Regions from separate parts of the Microbulbifer sp. ABH2_005 genome, predicted to be linked through region 4. Evidence: predicted binding sites of a transcription regulator. Region 4 holds the regulator's gene; each other region holds the start of a gene.
The links. The regulator sigma-54, encoded in region 4, starts transcription at its own class of promoters, with help from an activator protein. The targets are predictions, from matches to a motif close to TGGCACANNNNTTGCNNT.

Region 1 (3,144 bases), 870 kb from region 4:
TGTGAATTCGAATCACATTCAGGCGGTGGAATAAGTCCTCCCGGAATTTATGCTCGCGCACCAACTCCTCCAGGTTCTGGTGGGTGGCGGCAATGATACGCACATCCACTTTTACCGGAGTATGTCCACCAACCCGATAAAACTCCCCATCCGCCAGAACACGCAGCAGCCGGGTCTGGGTCTCCGCCGGCATATCGCCAATTTCATCTAAAAACAGAGTGCCGCTGTTGGCCTGTTCGAAGCGACCCGCCCGCTGAGCGCTGGCGCCGGTAAAGGCACCCTTCTCGTGTCCGAATAGCTCCGACTCCATCAGGTCTTTGGGAATCGCGGCCATATTGAGGGCAATAAACGGCTTGTTACGGCGCGGGCTGTGGTTGTGCAGGGCCTGAGCCACCAGCTCCTTACCGGTTCCCGATTCGCCATTAATCAGCACGGTGATATTGGAATGAGACAGTCGTCCAATAGCGCGAAATACTTCCTGCATGGCCGGCGCTTCGCCGATGATTTCTTTGTTACCGGTGCCATTATCCGGCTCAGCCCGTTCTTCCTGGACCTGCTCCTTGGCGTGCGCCAGTGCGCGCCGTGTGACTGCTACGGCCTCGTCAATATCGAAGGGTTTGGGTAAATATTCGAAGGCCCCACCCTGGTAAGCGGCAACCGCACTGTCGAGATCGGAGTGCGCGGTCATAATAATGATTGGCAGGCCCGGACGCTCCGCCTGAAATCTTTCCAACAATTTAAAACCATCGGAACCGGGCATGCGAATATCGCTGATCACTACATCCGGGGAGTCGCTGTAAAAATCATCCAGGGCGCGATCGCCGCTCTCGTAGCACTGAGTCTCAATCCCCTCTCGCGACAGTGCTCGCTCCAGTACCCAGCGGATTGATCGGTCATCGTCAATAATCCAAACGCGATTGCCCATTCTCTAGGTTCCTGTATTGGCTGATTCGGTAACAAGTGGCAGGTAAATCTGGAAGACACTGCGACCCGGTCGGCTGTCGCATTTAATTAGACCACGGTGCTGGTTGATAATATTTTGCGAGATAGACAACCCCAGTCCCGAGCCCTCGGCACGACCGGAAATCATCGGGAAAAAAATGCGCTCGCGGATCTCCTCGGCAATGCCAGGGCCGTTGTCTTCAATTTCGATACGGCAAACCAGCGGGCAGTGGCGTCGACCAATGGTGAACTGGCGCTGCACGCGCGTGCGCAACACGATTTCCCCACTGGCGAGGCCGATACTCTCATCAATGGCTTGCATGGCATTGCGGGCGATATTCAACAGGGCCTGGATCAACTGCTCTGGGTCCGCCGGCACGTCGGGAATCGAGGGATCGTAATCCCGGCGAATCTGCAGCTGCCCGCCGCATTCGGCCTCGACCAGTTGTGCCACCCGCTCAAGTATCTCGTGCACATTGCTGGGCACCAGTTGTACTGGCTGGCGGGGCCCCAGTAGTCGATCGACCAGATTTCGCAGGCGATCCACCTCTTCGATGATGATCTGGGTGTACTCTTCGAGGGAGGCGTCAGGCAGTTCGCGCTGCAGTAACTGTGCGGCACCGCGAATCCCGCCGAGGGGATTTTTCACCTCGTGGGCCATGCCTCGCACCAGGTTGCGTGCGGTTTCCTGAGTGCTGAGCAGTGCGTCCTCACGGGCAATGCGCAGCAGGCGATCCATCGGCTGCACCTCCACCAACAACACCCCCAGCTCCGGCACAGGGCTCACGGAGTAATCCACGGTCCGCGTTTTCAGGTTATGCAGGCGCCAGCGGGCGCGACGCACGGTGAACTTTTCCCCGGTGAGGAGCGCGTTGTGCAGCGCCTTTTCTGCGGCGGCGGATTCCCGCACTACCTCCTGCAGTGGCATACCCTCGACCCGCGCACTGGAGGCAGCCAACAGATCCTCAGCGGCATTATTTAGGTAGCAAAGCAATAACTGGTCATCCAGTACCAGTACCGCTGAAGTAAGACTGTCTAAAAGCTGACGCAGCTGGCGATCATTAAGCATTCAATCGTTTCCGCTTTCTAACGGGCCCGGGCACTCTCCTGCGTCCGGCGCGATAACCCCTTGTCTCTAGCCAGTGCAAAAAGCAAACCAAAATGGCGCACAGAATTATCGGGGGGCGCGTCCAGAGGCCCCAGGGCTCTCCCCAACCTCCAAGCGTGCACGACCATGAGACTGATTTAGCCGCCGCAGGCACAGGCAAAACTGCGGGGGGCAAAATCGTGTGCGCACCATATTAGTGCGTAGAGCAAAATTTAACCAGGCGGATCTGGGGTGGAAGCCACCGCCGCAAAAAAAGTTATTTGCAGTGGCGGCATGTAAGGGAGCCGCTTAAGGAGCGGCTAAGGCAGTGGATCAGGGAGTGGGCTGAGCCTGGGGAATACCCGGTCCCAGCGGAGCTTTGGGAGCTTGCGGTGCACGCGGCGCCGGGTTATCTGGCAGCTTGCCGCCAGGGCGTTTCACATAGAGCGTAATCACCTGGGATTTGGCCAGTACCTGGCCATTGGCATCGGTAAGTACCGCCTGCACGGTGTGGGTACCCCGCTCGAGCAGGGAGATATCCAGGCCCGCTCCCGAGGAGCGACCACTCCAGGGCTTGCCATCCACCACCGCAAAGAAACTCGCCCCTTCCGGGTACACCGGCTGCACATCCACCTGCAGCGGGATAAAACGCTGCCCAGGTGGGATGGTGGCGTCATTTAAGGGGCTCACTATCTGTATAGAAAAGGGGCCAGAGTAACCGTCCTTGGCCTTGTCACTTTCATCTTTTGGCGACAGCTTGCGGGTCGGCAGGGTGCGCGGCAGAGCGATTGGCTGCACATTAATCGGGGCCAACTCTACCTTTTGCGCCTGCCCATTGGGGGGCGGCGTATCGCTGAACGTCACCTGGCCATCGGGGCCGACAACCTTGTAAATGGTACTAGAGGTGGTTTCGCCATCGGTGCCGGCGAGGGCCAGCAGGGGAACGGCAAGAAAAAGTGCCTGCAACAGTTTTAAATATCCCATAGCTCAATCAGCCGCGAAGCGGTACTCCTTGTGCTTGCCTACAAACGGGCTCCAATCTGCAGAGGGGCAGGCTTTCTAATCCACGAACGCTGTATCGGCCACAGACGGCAAAAGTAACCCCCTCAACCGAC
Region 2 (3,144 bases), 510 kb from region 4:
GTGTTTCCGATAACCGGTCGCCAGTTCACTGGGGCAGTCGACGTAGCGATAACCAGGTTCACTCTCCTTCAATGGCCCAAATTGCCGCTCAGTGGTTCAATGCGGCTTTCATTGACAGCTTGGAGGGTGACCTTGAGCATATGGATCGGGTCAATACCTTGCTGGATTCTGTCGATGAAGATAAGTTTGCGGATCTGTCCCCTCTGCGACCGGTGGAATCAGTCGTAATTGAACCCTCACAGAGTCTGGCCAGGCTGGGAGGGAGAAAATTAAAGTACCTACCGCCGGCGTTGCGCTGGTTGTTTCGCTCCACCGGGGCAACCCGTTCTGGAGGCGGGGTCTCTGCGGCGAGTTATTTGCTTTTTGAGAGGCCTTATATCGAAGAATTGATAGAACTCGGTTACCAGGACGCAATGTGGGAGAAAGATAAATTACGTTATTTTTTGAGGCCGCAGCCCAGGCTTGAGGTTGAGCGAAAAGGTCTCTTCGGGGTCCGAAAGAAAGGAACAGAGGATCAGATCGGGCAGGGAGATATTTCCTAGCATCTTTTGGTTTCGTAAAGGGGCCTCAAAGGTACTCATTTTTTCTAATCTAAACAGAGAATCGTTGTGATTGTGTTGCTCGTCTCTTTTAAGATTCAATACCCTTGATTCAATGATTTATTGCTTCGCTCCAATCCAGTAATTCCATCAGTTTTTTAAATTCTCCACGTGGCTCAGCTCGTAATGCTAGTAATGTATCGCTCACGGGGTGCCTTATCTCTAATCTTACAGCGTGTAAAAGTAGTCGCTTACAATCAAATTGTTGGGAAAAGAATCGGTTGTGGGAAGACTTCCCGTATTTGGGGCAGCCAATCAGTGGGTGTTGGATATGCTTGAAATGTCTTCGGATCTGATGCCGGCGGCCGGTTTTTAATTGTACCTCTACCAGTGAATAACGGCTGGTAGGATACCGGTCTACTGCATAGGGTAACTCCACGGTGGCAAGTCTGCGAAAAAGGGTAATGGCCTCTTGGCGGGGGAGTTCGGATTTGGGGCGTTTTCTTTGATGCTTAAAGTCTGCTACTGGAGGGAGTGGGTAATCGATGGTCTCTTGCTCGGGGCAATAACCACGACACACGGCAAGATATTGTTTAAGAGAATATTCACTTTCCAGTTGTTGCTGTAACCGGGCGGCGACTTCACCGCTCTTACCAAAGATGATGATTCCGGATGTAGGCTTGTCTAGCCTATGTACCGGATATAAATGATAACCACTAAGATCGCGTAAGTATTGCAGGAGAATACGCGTCTCACGGCGGTCTATCTCTGAGCGGTGAACGAGCCAACCTTCGGGCTTGTAAGCAGCAAGTAAATGTTCGTCTTCAAAGATTATTTCTGGTTCACAGCTCATTGTTCGATCTGATAAAAGCGCTTTGGCTGAGCGCCTAGTGTATTGCTGTGGGGCGTTGATTGCATTTAAAAATTTTGGTCGGCATTGGTGATTCATGCATCGGTGGATGCCTGCAAGAAAAAAATACCAACAAGAAATCTAAATTTAGGTTGACATCCTAGGGCTAGGCAATAAACTTCGCAGTAGATTTCATTGCTGGCTAGAAAGTATTTGGTGCTGGCATATTTTTTTATTAAGTATTCTTCTTTTAAACGTGGAACGCAGCCACGAAGGGGTCATGAAATGCGAAATGTGGATACTAACAACCTGTTTTTTTAATCGCTTTTCATGTACTTCAGCTTGAAAAGCAATTGAGCTTTTCAAGCCAGAATCCTCTAGAGCCCTGGCATTTGCCGGGGCTTTTTTGTTTAGGGCTTTGGAGAGCTTTTACTGATTTATTGGGTCAATCCAAGGACTCTATATGCCTGTAAAAATTGTGCTAAATAAAAATGCACCGCAAGGTAGTGTGCCGGTAAAAATATATACTGATGAAATCGAGCCGCAGGCCTTACAGCAGCTAAAAAATATCGCTCAGTTACCCATCATCCACTCGCACGTGGCAGCAATGCCTGATGTGCATTTGGGTAAGGGAGCAACCGTCGGCTCGGTCATTCCAACAGTGAGCGCGGTAATCCCATCGGCGGTAGGAGTGGATATAGGCTGCGGAATGAATGCAGTGCGAACTTCGTTACATGCCCATCAGTTGCCAGACAACCTGAAAGCATTGCGGGAGGCCATTGAGGTGAAAGTACCCATTGGACAGGGTCGTCACAAGATGATCAGTGCCAGGGAATCTGCCTGCAAACTTTTAGCTCCCGGTGTGGATAGGTTGTTTGAAAAGCATCCTGGGCTTTTGAAAAAGCTGCATCAGCCGCAGAAAACCTGGGTTACCCAGATGGGGACTCTGGGTGGCGGCAATCATTTTATTGAAATTTGTTTGGATGAAAACAATGCAGTTTGGGTGATGCTGCATTCAGGCAGCCGAGGAATTGGCAATGCCATTGGGCAGCACTTTATTCAGTTGGCTCGAAAGGATATGACGGGGCATATGCATAATCTGCCAGATAAAGACTTGGCTTACTTTTCCGAAGGTAACCACCATTTTGAGGATTACATCCAGGCGGTAAATTGGGCCCAGGAGTACGCTCGAACCAATCGGCAGGAGATGATGAAGCTGGTTTTGAATTGCCTGAAAAATCACTTGCCAAAATTTACCCTGACCAGTGAGGCAATTAACTGCCATCACAATTATGTGATGCGCGAGCGCCATTTTGAACGGGATGTATTTGTAACCCGTAAAGGGGCGATCAGTGCGAAAAAAGATCAGTTGGGAATTATTCCGGGCTCAATGGGTGCTAAGTCCTATATTGTGCGTGGGCGTGGGAATGCTGAATCGTTCCACTCATGCGCCCATGGCGCTGGCCGTAAAATGAGTCGTACCGCGGCACGCCAGAGATTTACCCGGCAGGATCTTGAAGAGCAGACTAGGGGCGTTCAATGTCGTAAAGACAAGGGAGTGATCGATGAGATTCCGGCGGCTTATAAAGATATAGACCGGGTTATGGATAATCAGTCAGATCTTGTTGAAGTGGAGCATACACTGCGTCAGGTGATATGTATTAAGGGTTAGGATTTTTGTTGGTAGGAACTATTAGGAGGCGCTATTTGTAGGAGTTGTTATTTGATGAAGCATAGGTCGGTTAATTGGCCGAA
Region 3 (3,144 bases), 870 kb from region 4:
GTGGGAGGCATGCAGGCGGCTCATCACGCCGCGGGCACAGTAGAGTAGGTACTCGCGCTCCTGATCCAGCTTGGCAAAGCCGTTATTGAGGCGATAGAAGGGGATCGTCTCTACTTCGACGCCCTTTAGCTCCAACGGGTCCATCTCTTCTTCATCCGGGTGGCGGATATCGATGACTACCGCGTTGCCGGCCTCCTCGCGGATTTCCACTTCCGGCGTCTCGCCGTCCACCTCTTCGATCACCTCGTCGATATTCTGAATCGAACGGTTGCCAATGGCGCGGTCGAGGATGGTGAAGTCGAAGCGGTTCTCCTCGGATTCCACTTTCTCAATTTTGGCGCGGGTGGTGGGTTTCACCGAAATTACCCCGCAGTATTCGGGCATATTTGCGGCGAATTCCTCGGTGCCGATCTCCCGTGAGGTGCGGATGATATCGGTCTTATCGCTGGTGATCAGCGGGCGCAGTACCAGGGTGTTGGTGACGCTATCGATCACGGACAGGTTTTTCAGGGTCTGGCTGGAAACCTGGGCGATGGCCTCACCGGTTACGACCGCATCCACTTCCAGCTCTTTCGCGATAACGTCCGCGGCGCGCAGCATCATACGCTTGAGAATCACGCCCATATGGGAGTCGTCCACACGCTCGAGGATTTCCGCTACTACTTCGTCGAAGGGCACTGTGACGAAGCGCACCCGGTGGGAGGCGCCGTATTTGTTCCACAGGTAGTAGGCCACTTCCTTAACGCCCAGCTCGTGCTGGCGTCCGCCCAGATTGAAGAACAGGAAGTGGGTGCGGATTCCGCGCTTCATGGTCAGGTAGCTGGCCACAGTGGAATCGAAACCACCGGAAACCAGCGACAGCACCGGGTCCTGGGTACCCAGGGGGAAGCCGCCGAGGCCGGCATGCTGTTCCTCGACCACGTTGAGCTTGTCGTGGCGGATCTCCAGCTTGACTGTGATGTCCGGGTTTTTCAGTTTCACCCCGGCCGCTTCGGTATTTTTATTAAGGCCGCCGCCCACGTACTGCTCCACATCGAGAGATTTGAAGTCGTGGTCGCCGGTGCGCTTTACCCGCACACAGAAGGTCTTGTCCTTGAGGGCGGGGCCCCACACCGACAGGGTCTTCTCGTACATATCGTGCAGGTCGCCCAGGGGGAACTGGCGCACGCGGGAGAAGTTGGCGATGCCGGGGGTGTGAGAGAGCAGCTCTTCGATGCGGCTGCCAAGGTGGGCCACGGCGTCCGGGGCGATCACATCGATCTTTTCCCAGTCTTTGCGCACCTGGATTCGGTCGTCCAGCTGGCGCAGCAGGCGCTGTAGGTTGTCCTTGAGCTGGCGCGACATACGTTTGCGCACCGGGTTGCTCTTGATGGTGATCTCGGGAAAAAACTTGACGACAAAGTGCATGGGAATCCGTGGGGTACCGCATGTTGATAGAAGGTGCGGCATTATAAACTAGCCGGAGGCAAGTTGGTTGTGCACTGTTTCTGCGCGAACAGGAGAGCAAATGTGCCAAATTGGTGCATTTAGCTGTGGCTGCACGGCCACAATACATCTATCCTGCCCCAGTCGGCCCAGTGCTGGGGCCCGCACCGGCACCAGTCGCGGCTGTGACGCCACTGCCCTAATTTGGCACACTCTTTGCTTTATTTCACGCCAGGTAAAGAGCGAATGCCGGCAGCAAAGGCATAGCGACCAAATACTTTTTAAGACCTGGAGGACAGCAATGTCAGCGAAAACGCTCGGTTTGATTAATGAGAGTGAGGCTAAGTGGATAGACCTGCGCTTCACCGACACCAAGGGTAAAGAACAGCACGTATCTGTGCCCGTGTCGGAGATTGACGACGAGTTCTTCGAAGAGGGCAAGATGTTCGATGGCTCCTCTATCGCTGGCTGGAAAGGCATCAACGAGTCCGACATGATCCTGATGCCGGATGACGAGACCGCTTTCCTCGACCCCTTCACCGACGAAAGCACCGTCATTATTCGCTGTAACATCGTCGACCCGATCACCGGTCAGGGCTATGAGCGTGACCCGCGTTCCATCGCGCTGCGCGCCGAAGAGTACCTGAAGTCCACCGGCCTGGGCGATACCGCACTGTTCGGTCCCGAGCCCGAGTTCTTCGTATTCGACGACATCACCTGGGGTGCCGAAATGGGTGGCGCCTTCTACAAGATCAACTCCGAAGAGGCAGCTTGGTCTTCCGGCCACAGCTTTGCCGAGGGCAATATCGGTCACCGCCCCGGTGTGAAAGGTGGTTACTTCCCGGTGCCTCCGGTTGACTCCCTGCACGACGTGCGTGCCGCCATGTGTTCCGCCATGGAGCAAATGGGCCTGCGCGTTGAAGTGCACCACCACGAAGTGGGCACTGCCGGCCAGTGTGAGATCGGCGTTGCCGCCAACACCCTGACCAAGAAAGCGGACGAAGTACAGATTCTCAAGTACGCCGTGCACAATGTAGCGCACGCCTACGGCAAGACCGCGACCTTTATGCCCAAGCCGCTGGTAGGCGATAACGGTTCCGGTATGCACGTTCACCAGTCCTTCACCAAGGACGGCGTCAACCAGTTTGCCGGCGATGCCTACGCGGGCTTGTCCGAGACTGCCCTTTACTACATCGGCGGTATCGTGAAGCACGCGCGCGCCCTGAATGCGATCTGTAACGCATCCACTAACTCCTACAAGCGCCTGGTACCTGGCTTCGAAGCCCCGGTTATCCTGGCCTACTCCGCGCGCAACCGCTCCGCTTCCATCCGTATCCCGTATGTGACTTCGCCGAAGGGCAAGCGTATCGAGACCCGTTTCCCGGATCCGACCGCAAACCCATACCTGGCGTTCGCAGCGCTGCTGATGGCGGGCCTAGACGGTATCAATAACAAGATCCACCCCGGCGACGCTGCCGACAAGGACCTGTACGACCTGCCGCCGGAAGAGCTGGCCGAGTACCCGACTGTTGCCGCCAGCCTGGAAGGTGCCCTGGACGCACTGGATCAGGATCGCGCCTTCCTCACCGAAGGTGGTGTATTCACCGACGACGCCATCGATGCCTACATCGACCTGAAGCGCGCCGAGGTTGAGCGCCTGAACATGACCACTCACCCGGTCGAGTTCGATATGTACTACTCCGTGTAATGGCGAGCGGT
Region 4 (3,144 bases):
AGCCCACATCTTCGAGCAATTGTAGTGCGGAGCTTTTACCGGAGCCGGAGCGGCCGCTGATAATGACCAAGCGCATGGGGACCCCCTCTTTTTAGCTCTTTATACCATTTAATCGCTTGAGAAATGGTGTTTTTATTCCTAACGGTAATTTAAGGAGCGACTCAGTAGAATCTCAGTTGTTACCAGAATAAAAGTACAAAACCAGAATCAGGCTGCTGCGGCAGAATCTATGGCTAGGGCGTAGAGCTCATCACTACTGTCGGCTTTTCTCAACTTATCCCGGACTTGGCTGTTGGAAAAAAGCGCAGCGATTTCTGCCAGTGTGTCCAGATGTTGTTGTTCTGAATCTTCAGGGACGAGTAAGACAAAGAGTAAGTCGACAGGTTGTCTATCGATAGCGTCGAAATCTATGGCGGGTTCGATTGTGCAAAGCACGCCTATAGGTTGCTCACAGCCAGGAAGGCGGCAGTGAGGTATGGCTACCCCCTCGCCAATACCCGTCGAACCCAGGCGCTCTCGAGCGATCAATTGATTGAATGTTGTGTCGGAGTCATGCTGTGGATATTGTTCGGCAATGGCTTGGGCAATATTGAGCAGCAATTTCTTTTTGCTGCTCCCCGCCAGGTGGCAAAGACTCAGGCGGGGAGAAAGTAAAGCTTCCAGTGTCATAATTTAGCGGTGGTTCTGCAACTTCTCTTTGTGTTTTTTCAGTTGGCGGTCCAACTTATCTGTAAGCGCATCGATGGCTGCGTACATGTCTTTGTCTTCCGAACCCGCACAGAGGTCGTGACCATTGATATGTACTCGGGCTTCAGCTTTCTGGATCAATTTATCTACAGATAGAATAACTTGCGCGTTGGTTATGTTGTCATAATGCCTTGAGAGCTTTTCCAGCTTGTTCTCACAGTAGTTGCGCATTGGTGAGCTAACGTCGACGTGGTGACCACTAATGTTGATCTGCATGGATTTCTCCTTACCAGGTGCATCACAATACGGCGAGCCTCCTTTCGGGTCGCAACCCTACTAGGAAGTGGCCCAGAATGGAAGGATACACTCAAAGTTTGGAGTTCGGTTGTGAAGACGTCGCTACTGGCGCCAGGTTATGACTTGCTCCGCCTTTTTGGTCGTGCCCGGTAAGGGCAAATTAAACTAGGCGCTTCCTTTCACTGGAGGAGGGGATACCCATTGATTCGCGATACTTGGCTACTGTGCGGCGGGCTACTTTGATGCCCTGCTGGTCTAGTTCCTGGGTAATTTTATTGTCGGATAGCGGCTTGCGCGGTGTTTCCGAATCAATCAGCTTTTTGATCAGGGCGCGAATGGCGGTTGAGGAGGCATCCTCACCGGAGTCTGTACTCACGTGACTTGAAAAGAAATACTTGAGTTCGAACACTCCACGGGGTGTGAGCATGTACTTTTGGGTGGTTACCCGGGAGATGGTGGACTCGTGCATGCCAATGGACTCGGCAACGTCTGCCAGCACCATGGGGCGCATGGCTTCTGGTCCTTCCTCAAAAAAGCCTTGCTGCTTTTCGACAATACAATTGGCGACTTTTAGCAGGGTCTCGTGGCGGCTCTGCAGACTCTTCATAAACCAGCGAGCTTCTTGCAGGTGGTCGCGCAAAAAGTTGTTATCTCTCGAGTTGTCCGCACGCTTAACCATTGAGGCATAGTGGTTGTTGATTCGAATCTTAGGAGTGATCTCTGCATTCAATTCCACTTGCCAGCGCAGGGCCTTGCGGGAAACGATGATATCCGGGATCACATAGTCCGGCTCCTGCCCGCCAAAGCTCTCTCCCGGATTCGGGTTTAGCGTCTGGATGAGGCGAATGGCCTCGCCGAGCTGGGCCTCGTTAAGGCGTGTGCGCCGACTCAGCTGGCGAAAATCTCTTTTGCCGAGCAAGTCTAAGTGTTTTTCAATGATGCTTTGCGCTTGGTCGAGCCAGGGGGTGGTTGGCGGTAACTGTTGCAGTTGTAATTGCAGGCATTCTTTTAGGTCCCGAGCCCCACAGCCGGCAGGCTCGAACTGTTGGATGGTCTTTAAGACTGCCAGTACTTCATCTTCATCTACAGCTAAAGAGGAGGCAACCTCCTCTAACGAGGTGCCCAGGAGGCCGCTGGGACTTATGCTGTCAATCAGGTTTTCACCGATCCACTTATCCTGCTCGGATAAAGGCGTCAGGTTCAGCTGCCAGCGCAGGTGGCCTTGTAAGTCGACAGAGGTGGAGTTGCGTTCGTAGCTGGAGGTATCCAGCTCTGGGTTCCCGCTGTGACTGGTGTAGATATCATCCCATCGGGAGTCGACAGGAAGCTCGTCGGGAATTGCCTGGTCCCAGTCCCCCTCAGCAAGCTCTCGTTCCTCAGCCGCTTGTGAAGTATGGTCCTGCACCCGCTCTGACTCGTGCTCAGCCAGAGATTGGCCATTCTCCAGCTTTGAGGGTTGTTCCTCGCTATCCGCCTCCAGCATTGGATTGCTATCTAACGCCGCCTGGACCTCCTGCTGAAGGTCGAGGGTAGACAGTTGCAGAAGGCGGATCGCCTGTTGCAACTGGGGAGTCATAGTCAGTTGTGTGCCGAGCTTGAGCTGGAGTGACTGCTTCATAGTGGAGAGCCGCTGGCCGATAAGACAGTGTTTAGATCAATTTGTCCTAAGATGGCGCAGACTACCCCTCCCTCTAATTTATTACAAGCAATAAACGTGCCGACCCGGTGATAAATGTTAGGCTCGAAGTGGCTGAAGCATGAGCAATTAAGCTCAAATTGAAGAATTTAAGGATGGGGATTGCCGCTTCATCTTAAATGGTAAATTCATGTCCTAAATAAACTTCTCGAACCTGCTGGTTGGCAAGAACATCTTCTGGTGTGCCTTCAGCGATGATGTGGCCCTCGCTGACAATGTAGGCGGTCTCGCAAATATCGAGGGTCTCGCGCACATTGTGGTCGGTAATGAGTACTCCGATATCTCGATCCCGCAGGTGGCGGATGATTTCTTTGATATCGTTTACCGATATGGGGTCCACGCCGGCAAAAGGTTCGTCTAACAGGACAAAACTGGGATTGGTGGCCAGGGCGCGGGCAATTTCCACTCTGCGGCGTTCCCCCCCAGAGAGTGCCATGCCCAAGCTCTGCTCAATATGAGTAATG

Region 1: glnL (nitrogen regulation protein NR(II)) is a predicted target of sigma-54. The motif match lies at 2,084-2,101, and genes of this name have one in related genera.
Region 2: ACXAFI_RS06225 (RtcB family protein) is a predicted target of sigma-54. The motif match lies at 1,610-1,627, and genes of this name have one in related genera.
Region 3: glnA (glutamate--ammonia ligase) is a predicted target of sigma-54. The motif match lies at 1,631-1,648, and genes of this name have one in related genera.

Annotation. Positions count from the first base shown of each region.
Region 1 covers NZ_JBSWWI010000001.1:25,137-28,280, reverse strand. Annotated here, with positions in the region: gene ntrC (nitrogen regulation protein NR(I)) at 1-925, opposite strand, end outside; gene glnL (nitrogen regulation protein NR(II)) at 929-2,011, opposite strand; gene ACXAFI_RS00110 (DUF4124 domain-containing protein) at 2,363-3,013, opposite strand.
Region 2 covers NZ_JBSWWI010000001.1:1,404,029-1,407,172, forward strand. Annotated here, with positions in the region: gene ACXAFI_RS06215 (patatin-like phospholipase family protein) at 1-542, shown strand, start outside; gene ACXAFI_RS06220 (pseudouridine synthase) at 652-1,488, opposite strand; gene ACXAFI_RS06225 (RtcB family protein) at 1,853-3,061, shown strand.
Region 3 covers NZ_JBSWWI010000001.1:21,917-25,060, forward strand. Annotated here, with positions in the region: gene thiI (tRNA uracil 4-sulfurtransferase ThiI) at 1-1,407, opposite strand, end outside; gene glnA (glutamate--ammonia ligase) at 1,727-3,133, shown strand.
Region 4 covers NZ_JBSWWI010000001.1:891,620-894,763, forward strand. Annotated here, with positions in the region: gene rapZ (RNase adapter RapZ) at 1-76, opposite strand, end outside; gene ptsN (PTS IIA-like nitrogen regulatory protein PtsN) at 208-669, opposite strand; gene hpf (ribosome hibernation-promoting factor, HPF/YfiA family) at 673-963, opposite strand; gene ACXAFI_RS03850 (RNA polymerase factor sigma-54) at 1,145-2,602, opposite strand; gene lptB (LPS export ABC transporter ATP-binding protein) at 2,796-3,144, opposite strand, start outside.